Regions from separate parts of the Cupriavidus taiwanensis LMG 19424 genome, predicted to be linked through region 1. Evidence: predicted binding sites of a transcription regulator. Region 1 holds the regulator's gene; the other holds the start of a gene.
The links. The regulator FNR, encoded in region 1, switches genes on or off when oxygen is low (the NO sensors DNR and NnrR bind a similar motif). The targets are predictions, from matches to a motif close to TTGATNNNNATCAA.

Region 1 (7,517 bases):
GCCCTGCAGGATCAGTTCTTCCATCTCGCGGCGCGAGCCGAGGCCGCCCTCGGCCAGCACCTTGTGCAGCTTGGGGGCGTCGTCTTCGGCGGACAGTTCGCGCACGGGCTTGGCCTTGGTGCGCGGGATGACGGTGTCTTCACTGTCGTACTGCTCGGAGATGACGAAGCGGAACAGGTCTTCGCTGCTGGCGGCGGCCTTGTCGGCACCGCCCTGGCCCTTGCGCGCGGCCTGCGGCTTGCCGCCATCCTTGCGTCGGCCCTGCTGGCGAGCGCCTGTGCCCTGGTTGTCGCCGGACGTCGCCGCCTTCCCGCCGCGCTGGCCCTGCTTGCGCTTGCGCGCCGGCTGCTCCGGCTTGTCGGCGCCTTCGGCACGAGCCGCGCGGTCGATCTTGTCTGCCTTGCTGCCGCCCTGGCCACCCTGGCCACTCTGTCCGCCTTCAGTCTGGCCCGTCTTGCGCTTGCCGCGGCCGCGCTGGCCGCCACGCCCGAGACCCGCGGCGCCCGCGCTTGCGGCGGCGCCGGCGTCCCCGGCATCGCCCTGGCCGGCGCCTTCGGCGCCCTCCGTGCGGTCCTGCGCGGCCTGGCGGCGCGATGCCACCAGGTTCCTCAGACCGCGGCGCAGCCCCTTGCGGCGGGGCGCGGCGTCGCTGCCCGATCCGGGTTCTGCGGCGCCGGTGTCGGCGGATGCGCCCGCATGGCGGGCGTCTTGCTCAACGGAATCAGACAAGATATTCACTATCGATGTTGCATGTTGTTCAGTTCGGCACGCGCTCGTCGTGCTCGCTCGGGTGCGGCGGGGTGCCATCGGATGGCAGTGGGTCCCGCGCCCCGTCCGGAGGGGGGGCGGCAGGTTCGGTGGCATCGTCCGGACCCGCCTCGGCAGCCGCCGGCAGCGGCTGCGCATCAAAGCCATTGGCGCCATCTTCGGGCACGGGGGTTTCGCCGTCACGCCCGGATGCCACCTCGCCGCTCGCCAGTGTGTCGGCCGGGGTGGCCGGCTCGGCAAAGGCTTCCTCGTCGGCACTGGCCGGCTTGCTCGCCGCCAGGTCTTCGAAATTGATTGCCTGCTGCTCCAGCAAGGCGGCCTGCGCCTGCGCCTGGGCGTCTTCCAGCGGGGGCAGCTCGTCCAGCGTGAGCAGCCCGAGGTCGTCCAGGAACGCCTTGGTGGTGGCATACAGCGCCGGGCGGCCCGGCACGTCGCGATGGCCGATCACCTCAATCCAGCTGCGGTCCTCGAGCTTCTTGATCACTTCCGTGCTGACCGTCACGCCGCGGATTTCCTCGATATCGCCACGGGTCACGGGCTGGCGGTAGGCAATGATCGCCAGGGTTTCCATCACCGCCCGCGAGTATTTTGGCGGCTTTTCCGGATTCAGGCGGTCGAGGTATTCCCGCATCTCGGGCCGGCTCTGGAACCGCCAGCCACTGGCCAGCGCCACCAGTTCCACGCCGCGCGGGCGCCAGTCCTGGCGCAGTTCGTCCAGCAGCACTCGGATGGTGTCTGCGCCGACGTCATCGTCGAACAGGCGGCGCAGATCGTTGACGCGCAACGGTTCCTGCGCGCAGATCAGCGCCGTCTCGAGGACGATCTTCGCCTCTTGGGTATTCATGTTGATGGTGTGCAGCCTGTCTTTGCACCTGCTCCCGGACGGATCCGGGGCACCGGAGATTTTGGATACAGCGGTGCCAAAGCCACCGCCATCTCATTGCGCAGCGAGCCGGATACCTGCTGTACCCAAGCCGTGCACTTCCCTTTCTTTGCATCGAGTTGCCGGGCTTCCGGCAGGAGATCGTCCGCATGCCGCAATGGACCGGCCAGCGAACCTCTTGCGTCGCTCGTCCGCCCAGGCGGACATCGCGGTCGGCGAACTGAACGCCTCGGACGCAAGAAAATACGGGTATCGGGAGCAAGGCCGGCATTTACCACGCCGCAGCGCCAACCGGACTTTTGAACCAGATCTTTTGAACCGGATGGACCGCGGGGGCTGGCGATCAGCAAAAGCCTTCCGCTTCCCGCGTTCCGCGCGCGCCTTCGGAAATCAAGGCCGCCAGGCGCTGTACGCCGCTGCTTACCGCAGCCTGTCTGACTCCGCGCGATACCACAATGCTGGCGATTGTATGGTATTCCCACGTCCGCCTGCAACCATCATCCTGCTTGCGTGGGGCGCCGGCGCCCCAGCAGGGCCCGCGCGACATCAAAACACCAGGCAAAAGCCCTGTTCCGCGAGCGAATGTGGCAGCAGCACCGCTCGCGCAATGCCAAGCCCGCCGAACGCCATCACGGCAAGGCCCGCGCCCAGGCGCACGGCCGGCCGTCTCGACCACAGCCGGAGATAGCCCGACAGCCCCGACAGCACCAGCAGGTTCGGCAGCGTGCCAAGCCCGAACACGCCCATGACCAGCGCCCCGGAGCCGGCATTGCCCGCCAGCAGCGCCAGCGTCAGCGCGCCGTAGACCATGCCGCACGGTACCAGTCCCCAGGCCAGGCCCACGCCGTAACGCCGCGCCAGCCCGCCGCGCGCCCGCACGAAGGCAGGCATCGCGCCGGCGAGGCCGCTTATCCCGCCAATCCCGCCAATCCCGCCAGCCACCGCTGCGCCGGCGCGCGCCGCCAGCCGTTCCAGCCAGTGCACGGTAAAGGTACTGCCGCGCAGCAAGCGCCAGCCGGACCACAGCAGCATCAGGCTGCCGGCGCCGAACAGCCAGCGCTGCACCGGCAGGTAGTCCTGCTTCCATGCTGTGGCGCCGGCAGCACCCAGCGCTGCACCCAGCAGCATATAGGTGGAAATCCGGCCAATGTGCATGACCAACAACTCGCCAAGCCAGGCGCCCCGGCTGCGCACCAGGCGCACTGGCGCCGCCGTGGCGCCCCGCTGCTCGACAGCCAGCGCAACTCCGCCACACATGGCGGCGCAGTGCACCCCGCCCAGCAGGGCGAGCAGGAAAACACTGATCAATACGCCAAATGTCAAATCTGTCTCCCTGCCGCATCACATCGCACGGTAAAATGTTCGTATCGTGCCCCGCTGCCATTTCTAGCAGGTTCCAATTGCTCACCTCCATCCCCGTTACCGAGATGTCACCCCGCTGCTCCACCTGTGCGATGGGACAGCTGTGCCTTCCGGTTGGCATGTCGCAGCAAGACCTTGCCAAGATCGACACGCTGGTGCAGGAACGCATCCGCGTGCACAAGGGGGAAACCCTCTACCGCATGGGCGACCCGCTTACTGCGGTCTACGCCATCCGCTTCGGTACGCTCAAGACGCATGTCACCACCGAAGACGGACGCTCGCAGATTACCGGTTTCCACCTGCCCGGTGAAATCGTCGGCCTCGACGGCCTGGGCGAGATGCAGCATGCGTCCGATGCAACCGCGCTGGAAGATACCGAGGTATGCGTGGTCCGCATGAATGACTTGCAGTCGCTGTCGGCCGACCTGCCGTCGCTGCAGCAGCAGTTCCTGCGGCTGATGGGCAAGGAAATCACGCACGACCAACTGATGCTGGTCACGCTCGGCTCGATGCGCGCCGAGGAACGCCTTGCCGCCTTCCTGATCAATCTGTCGGAGCGGCTCTCGGCGCGCGGCTATTCGGCCTCCGAGTTCGTGATGCGCATGAGCCGCGAAGAAATCGGCAGCTACCTCGGGCTGAAGCTCGAGACGGTCAGCCGGCTGTTCTCGCGCTTTGCCGAAGCCGGGTTGATCCAGATCCGCCAGCGGCATGTCAAGCTGATCGACATCGACGGCATCAAGCAACTCTACAGCCGAAGCTGCTGATCCACCGCGGCGTTGCCGCGCCGCCTGCGGCGCCGGCAGCGCGGTGGTCCTTCCCTATTCCAGTTCGTCCGTATCGGCCAGCCGCGTCGGCATGGTGTACAGCGTCAGCCCGCTGGACAACGCACAGAACACCCACGCCAGCAGAAAGCCGACGGTATAGACCGACTCGCGCGACGACTCGATCGGATGGCCGAAGAATTTCAGGTCGCCCGGATCGACGACGGAAAACACCGTCGCCGTCGCCAGGCCCGCCATCAGGAAACCGGGCCACAGCACCCACATCAGCCAGCGCAACCTCATGGCTGCCTCGCTGCCGCGGCCCTGGGCGGCACAGCTTCCGCCTTCTCCACCACCAGGCCATGCCTGGTCGCGCCCTGCACCGGCATGTCCGGATGCGTCGACGCCAGCCAGATCGTCACGCCGCACGCCACCATGGCCAGCAGCGGACCGCTCATCAGCAGCCACGGCCACGGCTCCTTCCACCACGGATTGCCTTGCTGACTCATCTTGCCCCCTTCATCTTGGCGACTACGTACGAATCACCTAGCTTCACAAATCGCGCGGCACGATAAAACTGGTGGATTGCCGGATTTCGGCATGCCCCTGCTCCGTGCCTTCGCTCGTTACCGTTACGTTGATCTTGTGCGTGCCCTGCGTGGCGGCCTCGATCGGCACTCGGATGCGGATCGGCAGCAGCCGGTTGGAGGTCGGCGCCAGCGATTCGGCCTGCTTGTCGTATTCAACCGTCAGGCCCTTCAGTTCATCGCTGTCGGCGCGCACGCGGATCTGCATCGGCGCTTCGGTGGTGTTGATCAGCTGCAGTCGATAGACGTTCTCGATCCAGCGTCCTTCCACTTCCCGACCCAGCGCGCCGCGGTCGCGGATGATGTCGACCTTCAGCGGCGTGCGGAGCATGATCGATGCCATGAAGCCCGCCAGCAGCGCCGCCCAGATCACCGAGTAGATGATGATGCGCGGACGCAGCAGGCGCTTGCGCGACGCCGCCGCGGACAGGCCCTTGCGCATCGCGTTCTCCGAGGTGTACCGGATCAGCCCGCGCGGATAGTCCATCTTGTCCATGACCTGGTTGCAGGCGTCGATGCAGGCGCCGCAGCCAATGCACTCGTACTGCAGGCCATCGCGGATGTCGATGCCGGTCGGGCATACCTGCACGCAGATGCTGCAGTTGACGCAATCGCCCAAGCCGGCCTGGTGATGGTCGGTCTTGCGCGAGCGGCTGCCGCGCGGCTCGCCACGACCGACGTCATAGGTCACGACATAAGTATCGCGGTCCACCATCACGCTCTGGAAGCGCGCGTAGGGGCACATGTACTTGCACACCTGCTCGCGCATGAAGCCTGCATTGCCCCACGTGGCGAACGCATAGAACAGCATCCAGAACGCTTGCCAGGGCCCCAGCGACAGCGCCAGCACCTCGCCGCCCAGTTCACGGATCGGCGCAAAGTAGCCGATGAACGTGAAGCCGGTCCACAGTGCGATCAGCACCCACAGGAAATGCTTGGTGGCCTTGATGCGGAACTTGCGCAGGCTCCATGGATCCCCGTCGAGGCGGATGCGGGCGATGCGGTCGCCTTCGACCCGCCGCTCGATCCACATGAAGATCTCGGTATAGACCGTTTGCGGGCACGCGTAGCCACAGAACAGCCGCCCCGCGATCGCCGTGAACAGGAACAGCGCGAGTGCGGAAATGACCAGCAGCACGGCCAGGTAGATCACGTCCTGCGGCCACAGCACGAGTCCGAAGATGTAGAACTTGCGCTCGCCAAGGTCAAACAGCACGGCCTGGCGTCCGTTCCATTGGAGCCAGGGCGTGCCGTAGTAGACCAGCTGGGTCAGGATCACAAGCCAGACCCGCCAGCTGGAGAACGCGCCCTTCACCGAGCGGGGATAGATTTTCCGGCGGACCTCGTAAAGCGTCTCTTCCGAAGTCTCGCCTGGCGCAGCGGCCGACCGTTGCAGGTCGGCCGCCCGGGCCACTTCATCGGTCCCGGGCGCGTTCATGGGCGAGTTCTCCCGCGAGCCGCCAGCGCTCGCTCACATGAGTCGTCGATCATTGCCCGGCTCCGCCTCCCGTATTGGACAACCCCCACACATAGGCCGTCAGCATGCGGATGCGTTCGGGCGTCAGGATTTCCTCGTGTGCCGGCATATGGTTGTTGTGGCCCTTCAGGATCGCTTCGACGATGCTGGCTTCCGAGCTGCCGTAGAGCCAGACGTTGTCCGAGAGGTTCGGCGCACCGAGTGCCTGGTTGCCCTTGCCGCCGGCGCCATGGCATGCCACGCAGGTCGTCTTGAACGCGCCTTCACCGCGCGATGCACGGATCGGGTCCGACGACAGCCCGGACAGCGAACGCACATACTGGGCCACGTCGCCCGCCTGCTTGGCATCGATGGATGCGCCAAACGGCGGCATCACGCCATTGCGGCCCTTGGTGATGGTCTGGCTGATGGTCTCGGGGTCGCCGCCGTACAACCAGTCATTATCGGTCAGGTTGGGGAAGCCGCGGCTGCCGCGCGCATCCGAGCCATGGCACTGCGCACAGTAGTTCAGGAACAGCCGCTGGCCGATCTCGCGCGCCTGCGGGTCCGCGGCCACCTGCTTGACGTCCATCTTCAGGTACTTGGCATAGATCTCGTTCTGCATGCGCTCCTGCGCCGCGCGGTGCGCGGCCAGTTCGCCCTGCGTGGAGAATTTCAGCACGCCGGCGTACGAGCCCAGGCCGGGATACAGCACGAGATAAGCCAGCCCGAAAATACAGGCCAGCAGGAACATCCACATCCACCAGCGCGGCAGCGGATTGTTCAGCTCGCGCAGGTCGCCGTCCCAGACATGGCCGGTATCCTCGGTGCCACCGGGTGCCTTGGTGATCTTGCGTTGCGAGAACAGCAGCCATACGCACCAGACGATGCCGATGAGCGCGATGGCGGCAATGTAATAACTCCAGAATTCGGAAATGAAATCGCTCATGGCTAGGTGTTCCGGCTCGATGTTGTCGTAGTTTCGTCAGGCAGCGCGAACGGCAGCATGGCGGATTCGCGGTTGGCAGCCTGGCGGCCGGCGGACCAGGCCCACCAGCAGATGCCGAGGAAGACAACCATCGACACGACGGTTGCAATGGCGGTGATCATGGCCATGGCTTACTCCTTCGGTGCCGCCGCGGCGGCATCGACGCGGACATTGCGGCGGTTGGTGCCGAGGCCCTGCAGGTAGGCAACCAGCGCGTCTTCTTCGGTCTTGCCTTTCAGCGCTTCCGGGGCCTTGGCAATCTCGGCCTCGGTGTACGGCACCCCCAGCCTGACCAGCGCGCGCATGCGCGCCTGGATATCGCTGGTGGGCAGTTCTGCCTTCTCCAGCCAGGGGTAAGACGGCATCACGGATTCCGGCACCACGTCGCGCGGGTTGCGCAGGTGGATGCGCTGCCAGTCGTCGGAGTAGCGTCCGCCCACGCGCGCCAGATCGGGACCGGTGCGCTTGGAGCCCCACAGGAACGGATGGTCGTAGACCGATTCGCCAGCGGTGGAGTAATGGCCGTAGCGCTCGGTCTCGGCCTGCAGCGTGCGCACCTGCTGCGAGTGGCAGCCGACGCAGCCTTCGCGGATATAGATATCGCGCCCCATCAGCCGCAGCGGCGAATACGGCGTGATGCCAGGATCCGGCTCGGTGGTGGAGTGCTGGAAGAACAGCGGCACGATCTGGACCAGACCTGCGATGCTGACCA
Region 2 (7,517 bases), 940 kb from region 1:
ACCGGCTATGATTGCGGTTGCCATCGTCGCCCAGCTGCTCCAGGTCCGCGAACAGCGCCTTGCCGCGCTGCGTGCGGGCCGCACGGAGGCGGTGCATCCCTGAACCCGTGCCGCCGGTCCTGCCGGCTGGCACTGAATTGCCCAGAAACGAGGCCCCCATGACCATCGATGCCGCGCTCGCGGAACAGATCCGCCGCACCCCCAAGGCCGAACTGCATGTGCATATCGAAGGCACGCTTGAGCCGGAACTGATCTTCCGGCTGGCGCAGCGCAACCAGGTGGCGCTGCCCTACCCCAGCGTCGACGCGCTGCGCGCCGCCTACGCCTTTACCGACCTGCAGTCGTTCCTGGACATCTACTACGCCGGCGCCAGCGTGCTGCTGACCGAGGAAGATTTCTTCGACATGACCATGGACTACGTCAAGCGCGCCGTCGCCGACAACGTCCGCCACGCCGAGATCTTCTTCGATCCGCAGACCCATACCGCGCGCGGGGTGCCGATCGGCGTGGTGATCGACGGCATTGCCGATGCCCTGGCCCAGGCCCGCACCGAGTACGACTTCTCGAGCAGCCTGATCCTGTGCTTCCTGCGCCATCTGTCCGAGGAAGACGCGTTCGCCACGCTGGAAGCGGCGCTGCCGTACCGCGACCGCTTTGTCGGCGTCGGGCTCGATTCGTCGGAAAAAGGCAACCCGCCCGAGAAATTCGCGCGCGTGTTCGCGCGGGCGCGCGAGCTGGGCCTGCATCTGGTGGCGCACGCGGGCGAGGAAGGTCCGGCGCAGTACGTCGCCGATGCGCTCGACATCCTCAAGGCGGAGCGCATCGACCACGGCGTGCGCGCCATCGACGATGCCGCGCTGGTCGAGCGCCTGGCGCGCGAGCGCGTGGCGCTGACGGTGTGCCCGCTGTCGAACGTCAAGCTCAAGGTCTACCCCGACCTGCGCGACCACCCGCTCAAGCGCATGCTGGATGCGGGCGTGGCGATCACGCTGCATTCGGACGACCCGGCCTACTTCGGCGGCTATATGAATGCGAACTGGGAAGCCACCTTCGACGCGCTGCCGCTGGACGCGGCCGACGCGCACAAGCTGGCCCGCAACAGTTTTGAAGCGGCCTTCCTGCCTGCCATGCAGAAGGCCGAGTTCCTGGCGGAAGTCGACCACTTCTGGTCCGCTCCGCCCAAGTCCCCGCCCGCAACGGCCCCCGCGGCCTGAGCCCGGCGCATGCCAATAGACCGGCCTGCCGCTTGCACCATGCGGTGCCGCGCGGGCCGGCCACGAGAGACAAGCCATGACGAGCCACCCCACCACTGACTCCCGTACCCGCGCCATCCGCGGCCGCGTGCTGCATTTCCTGCGCGACCCGCAATTCCATGAGGACGCGTATCAGTATTGGGACGACGGGGTGCTGATCGTCACCGACGGGCGCATCGCCGCCGCCGGCGACTACAGCCAGCTGGCCGCGCGCATCCCGGCCGGCGCGGAGGTCATCGACCATCGCGGCAAGCTGATCGTGCCCGGCTTTATCGACACCCACGTGCACTTCCCGCAGACCGACATGATCGCGTCGCCGTCGCCGGGGCTGCTGCACTGGCTCGACACCTACACCTTCCCCGAAGAGCGTCGCTTCGCCGACCCCGACTACGCGCGCGGCGTGGCCGGCTTCTTCACCGAGGAACTGCTGCGCAACGGCACCACCAGCGCGGTGGTCTGGAGCACGGTGCACAAGGCCTCGGCCGACGCCCTCTTTGCCGAAAGCGAGGCGCGCAACCTGCGCATGATCACCGGCAAGGTGATGATGGACCGCAACTGCCCCGAATTCCTGCGCGACACCGCCGAAAGCGGCGCCCGGGATTCGGCCGACCTGCTGTCGCGCTGGCATAACAAGGGCCGCCTGTCGTACGCCATCACGCCGCGCTTCGCGCCGACCTCGACCGAGGCGCAGCTGGCCGCCTGCGGCGAACTGGCGCGCGCCTACCCGGACGCCTTTATCCAGACCCACGTGGCCGAGAACCGCGACGAGGTCAAATGGGTGGCCGAGCTGTTCCCGGACGCGCGCAGCTACCTGGATGTCTACGACCGCTATGGCCTGCTCCGTCCCGGCGCGATGTACGGCCACGCCATCTACCTGGACCAGGACGACCGCCGCCGCCTGGCCGACAGCGGCGCCGCGGTGGCGCACTGCCCCACCTCGAACCTGTTCCTCGGCAGCGGCTTCTATGACTTCCACCAGTCCGATGCCAACCGCCTGAACGTGACGCTGGCCACCGACGTGGGCGGCGGCACCTCGTTCTCGATGTTCCGCACCATGAACGCCGCGCACAAGGTGGCGCGCATGGGCGGCTACTACCTGACCGCGCTGCGCATGTTCTACCTGGCCACCCGCGCCGCCGCCGAGGCGCTGGGCTGGACCGGCCGCGTCGGCAGCTTCAGCGAGGGCTGCGAGGCCGATTTCATCGTGCTGGACCCCAAGGCCACGCCGCTGATCGCACGGCGCAGCAACCGCTCGGAAACGCTGGAAGAGGAACTGTTCGCCTTCGCCATGCTGGGCGACGACCGCGTGATCGACCGCGTCTACGTGATGGGCGAGGCCGCGAACATCCCGGCTGCCTGATCCGCCACACCGCGGCATCCCGTGGCCCGCCGCGCCCGCGGCGGGCCCGCCCTTTACCGCTTCCGCCGTCCCACTGGCTTGACGACCGTCAAGACTGTCCTCGACAAAGCCTTCTAACCTTGCGGTTCCGCCGCGGCCGTCCTGTCTTGCCGCGCACCCATACCCATCGACCGCAATCAGAAGGTTCTGCATGACCGCTTACCACACCGCAGATTCCCCCGCCGAGCCTGCCGCCGCGCATGCCCGCGCGCGCCCCCAGGCACCGCATCAGGCCCCGCTGCCGGAACCGATCGCACCGGACGCGCCGCTGCCGTCGCGCAAGATCATCCGCGGCTGGCTGATCCCGCTGGGCCAGCGCAGCACGCCGCGCGCACTGATGCTGTTCGCCTTCGATTACCTGCTGTTCGGCGCCGTGCTGGCCGGCGTGGTGCTGGCGCCGCACTGGGCCGCCAAGCTGGCGCTGGGCGTGCTGGCGGGTCTGGTGATCGCGCGCCTGTTTATCATCGGCCACGATGCCTGCCACCAGAGCCTGACTCCGCGCCGCGGGCTCAACAAGTGGCTGGGCCGGCTGACCTTCCTGCCGTCGCTGACGCCGTACAGCCTGTGGGAAGTCGGCCATAACGTGGTCCACCACGGCTACACCAACCTGAAGGGCTTCGACTTCGTCTGGGCGCCGTATTCGCTCGAGGAATTCAACGCGCTGCCGCGCTGGCGCCGGGTGATGGAGCGCATCTACCGCACCGGCTTCGGTCCGGGCCTGTATTACCTGGTCGAGATCTGGTGGTGCAAGCTGTTCTTCCCCAGCAAGCGCCAGATGGCCACGCGCCGCCCGGTCTTCACCGGCGACTGCGTGCTGGTGGCGGTGTTCGGGCTGGCCTGGATCGGCGCGCTGGCCGGGCTGGCGCTGGCCACGCAGCAGTCGGTGTGGATGCTGGTCGGCGCCGGCTTCGTGCTGCCCTTCCTGGTGTGGAACGTCACCGTGGGCTTCGTACTGTATGTGCACCATACCCACACCAGTGTCGCCTGGTACGACACCAAGGCGATGTGGGCCAGGGCCCAGCCGTTCGTCTCGACCACGGTGCACCTGCGCTTCCGCCATGGCATCGGCACGGCGCTGCACCACATCATGGAACACACCGCGCACCACGTCGACATGAGCGTGCCGCTGTACCGCCTCAAGCGCGCGCAGGCGCTGCTGGAGCACGCGCTGCCGGGCCGTATCATCATCGAGAACTTCTCCTGGCGCTGGTATTTCGACACGGCGCGCCGCTGCAAGCTCTATGACTTCAAGGCGCTGTGCTGGACCGATTTCCGCGGCCGCCAGACCAGCGAGAACGCGCCGGTGCCGGCCTGACCGGCTGGCAGGCCGCTGGCGGTGGTGGACGATCCACCGCCGCGGCGGTTATAATCGCCGCTTCCATTGGGGAGTAGCCGCCCTGCTCCCACCGCGCCGCGCAATGCGGACTACGGGGGACAGGGGCGTACGTCAACAGACTTGACCGCTTGCGGTTATGGCGTGCGCAGCTTCGGATCCGCCTGGCCACACCGGCCCAGGCAGCGTCCATGCCTGGCGAGACCGATGACCATCCCTTTCTGGCCGGGCCGGGAAAGGGTTGCGTCATTGGCATCTCGCGATGCATTGCGGCCCGGTTACCCCACAAGACCAATATGGAAGCCTTCCTCGTCTCCACAGGCATCGTCGCCCTCGCAGAAATGGGCGACAAGACGCAATTGCTGTCGCTGGTGCTGGCCGCGCGCTACCGCAAGCCGGCGCCCATCATCCTCGGCATTCTGATCGCCACCCTGTTCAACCACGGCTTTGCGGGCGCGCTCGGCGGCTGGATTACGCACGTGGTTGGCGAAAGCCTGCTGCGCTGGATCCTCGGACTCGGCTTTATCGCCATGGCCGCATGGATGCTGATCCCGGACAAGTTCGACGACGCCGAGCAGGCCAAACCGGTCAAGGGCTTCATCGGCATCCTCGGCACCACGCTCGTTGCCTTTTTCTTTGCCGAAATGGGCGACAAGACCCAGATTGCCACGGTGGCGCTGGCGGCGCGCTTCAGCGATGCGGTGCTGGCGGTGGTCATGGGTACCACCTTCGGCATGATGATCGCCAATGCACCGGCCGTATTGCTGGGCGACCGGTTCGCCAACAAGATGCCGATCGGCCTGGTGCACAAGATTGCGGCGGGGATCTTCCTGGTGCTGGGTGTGCTGGCGCTGCTGAACATCGGCGGATAAGGCGCCAGGCAAAAAAAACGGGGCACAAGGCCCCGTTCAAACCCTCGCCGGTCCGGTACTGACGGCTGCCAACTGCTCAGCCCTCCGGACCGTCGATCACCGATGCTCGGATGTCGCGGGCCGGCTCGGGAAGAGCCGGCCCTGATGCTTTCAGCTCAGGCCACCCTCAGTTGGTGGTCTTGGCACCGCCTTCGAACCACTGCCCCAGCAGCGCGCGTTCGTCGTCGGTAATCTGCGTCACGTTGCCCAGCGGCATCGCCTTCTGCTGCACCGCCTGCTGGTAGATCAGCTGGGCGTGGGCCTTGATGTCCTCGGGCGTCTCGAGCTTGATGCCCTTGGCCGCGGTCGGCATCATCTTTGGCTGCTCGGCGTGGCACTGCACGCAGCGCGCGTTCATCACTTCCTGCACCTTGGCGAAGCTGACCGTCGCGGCGGCCTCGCCATCGGCCTTGGCCACGGCCGGACGCGGCTGCGGCGCGATCATCACGGCGACAACGCCCAGCGCGGCGACGCCGGCGGCAGGCCACAGCACGTTGATCTTGCCCTTGTGCTTCAGGATGAAGAACTGGCGGATCAGCACGCCCGACAGCATGATCAGGATCAGCACCACCCAGTTGTACTTGTGGGCGTAGGTCATGCTGTAGTGGTTCGACAGCATCGCGAACAGCACCGGCAGCGTGAAGTAGGTGTTGTGCACGCTGCGCTGCTTGCCGCGCTTGCCGTGGATCGGGTCCACCGGCTGGCCGGCCTTCAGTGCCGCCACCACCTTGCGCTGGCCCGGAATGATCCACGCCAGCACGTTCGCGCTCATGATCGTCGCGATCATCGCGCCGGTCAGCAGGAACGCCGCGCGGCCCGAGAAGATGTGGCAGGCGACGTAGGCGGCGGCCGCGATGTAGATCGCCACCAGGATGCCGACCAGGCGGTCATTCTTGTTGAACAGGCGGCAGATGCTGTCATAGACGATCCAGCCGATCAGCAGGTACGACACCGCGAATCCGACCGCCGCGCCAGGCGACATGTCGAACACATTCTTGTCGATCAGGAACGTGCTGGCGTTGAACAGGTACAGCACCACCAGCAGCGCGAAGCCGCTCATCCAGGTGGAATACGACTCCCAGTAGAACCAGTGCAGGTTCTCCGGCAGCTGCCTGGGCGCGGTCAGGTACTTCTGCGGGTTGTAGAAGCCGCCGCCGTGCACCGCCCACAGTTCGCCGTCGACACCCTTCTCCTTCAGGTCCGGCGCGGTGGGCTTGGTCAGGCTGTTGTCCAGCCACACGAAATAGAACGAAGAGCCGATCCATGCGATGGCGGTGATCACATGCACCCACCGCAGCAGCATATTGGCCCAGTCGAGGATATAGCCTTCCATGTCTTGTCTCCTGTTTCCCTATGCCACCGCGTCAGCTGCCGCGGTAGGTCGAGTACGACCAGGGCGAAACCAGGAGCGGCACGTGGTAGTGCGCGTTGACGTCGGCAATGCCGAAGCGCAGCGGCACCACGTCCAGGAAGGCCGGCTCGGGCAGCTTCACGCCCTGGGCGCGGAAGTAGTCGCCGGCGGCGAATTCCAGTTCGTACACGCCCGCGGCGAGGTCGGCGCCTTCCAGCAGGGGCTGGTCGCAGCGGCCGTCGTGGTTGGTGACCACGGTCTTCAGGGTTTCGCGACGATTGTCGACAATTTTATGGAGAGTAATCGACATGCCCTGCCCGGGCGTGCCCGCAGCGGTGTCGAGAACATGGGTGGTCAAGCGTCCCATCGTATTTGTCCTTTTGCGATTGGGTTGTGAGGGGCGCCGCTGCCTTCACTAGCACCATGTGTGGGATGGTGCCCGCTCGGTACGTCTGGTAACGCATCCCGGCGCTGGGTTGGTGCGTGGCGACAATGCGCCTGCACTTCCCCGTTGGCAATTCAGGGATTTCCCTGAGTTGTCGAAAACCTGAGTTGGTTTTGTTGACAATATTGAGGCCGTAACCAAATAATTGTCAACAATTTTTGGATCACCGTACCCTGATAAGCAGGATTTACGGTGCCCTGCCTGACCTGCCGGTGCCACGATGTCCAAGAGCCTGAAGCTGATTGCCGCCAACGCCGAATCCAAGGCCGACGCTGACCTGACCGAGATCCCGGGCAAGCCCGCCAAGCCCGCGCGCAAGGGCTCGGTCGAGGAGCGCATGTACCACGAGATCTACGACGCGATCATGGAGCACCGGCTGCCGCCGCGCACCAAGCTCACCGAGCATTCGCTTTGCGAGATCTATGCCACCGCGCGCCACACCGTGCGCAAGGTGCTGTCGCACCTGGCTGCCGACGGCATGGTCGACCTCGAGCCCAACCGCGGCGCCTTTATCGCCAGCCCATCCACCGACGAAGCGCACGACATGTTCGAGCTGCGCCAGATGCTGGAGCGCGCGGTGCTGGAAAAGCTGGCCGCCATGCCTGACGTCAAGGCCGTGATCGCGCCGCTGCGCCAGATGGTGGCCGACGAGCGGCAGGCCTTCCTGACGCACGACCGTCCCAAGTGGATCCGCCTGTCGGCCGAATTCCACACCGCGCTGGCGGAACTGTCGGGCAATGCGCTGCTGGTCAACATGATGCGCCGACTGGTGTCGCGCACCACGCTGATGATTGCCAGCGTGGAAGCGCCGGGCAACAACGCCTG

Region 2: the regulator FNR is predicted to act here: its motif matches at 2,692-2,705, upstream of RALTA_RS04725 (fatty acid desaturase).

What each region holds. Positions count from the first base shown of each region.
Region 1 is NC_010528.1:1,952,166-1,959,682, forward strand. It holds gene rluB (23S rRNA pseudouridine(2605) synthase RluB) at 1-729, opposite strand, end outside; gene scpB (SMC-Scp complex subunit ScpB) at 758-1,612, opposite strand; gene RALTA_RS08940 (sulfite exporter TauE/SafE family protein) at 2,198-2,974, opposite strand; gene fnr (fumarate/nitrate reduction transcriptional regulator Fnr) at 3,052-3,777, shown strand; gene RALTA_RS08950 (hypothetical protein) at 3,832-4,077, opposite strand; gene RALTA_RS08955 (membrane protein) at 4,074-4,283, opposite strand; gene ccoG (cytochrome c oxidase accessory protein CcoG) at 4,327-5,799, opposite strand; gene ccoP (cytochrome-c oxidase, cbb3-type subunit III) at 5,849-6,766, opposite strand; gene RALTA_RS08970 (cbb3-type cytochrome oxidase subunit 3) at 6,769-6,933, opposite strand; gene ccoO (cytochrome-c oxidase, cbb3-type subunit II) at 6,937-7,517, opposite strand, start outside.
Region 2 is NC_010528.1:1,013,836-1,021,352, reverse strand. It holds gene xdhC (xanthine dehydrogenase accessory protein XdhC) at 1-103, shown strand, start outside; gene RALTA_RS04735 (adenosine deaminase) at 159-1,214, shown strand; gene guaD (guanine deaminase) at 1,291-2,613, shown strand; gene RALTA_RS04725 (fatty acid desaturase) at 2,804-3,967, shown strand; yybP-ykoY riboswitch at 4,018-4,260, shown strand; gene RALTA_RS04720 (TMEM165/GDT1 family protein) at 4,282-4,857, shown strand; gene RALTA_RS04715 (urate hydroxylase PuuD) at 5,024-6,229, opposite strand; gene uraH (hydroxyisourate hydrolase) at 6,261-6,614, opposite strand; gene RALTA_RS04705 (GntR family transcriptional regulator) at 6,913-7,517, shown strand, end outside.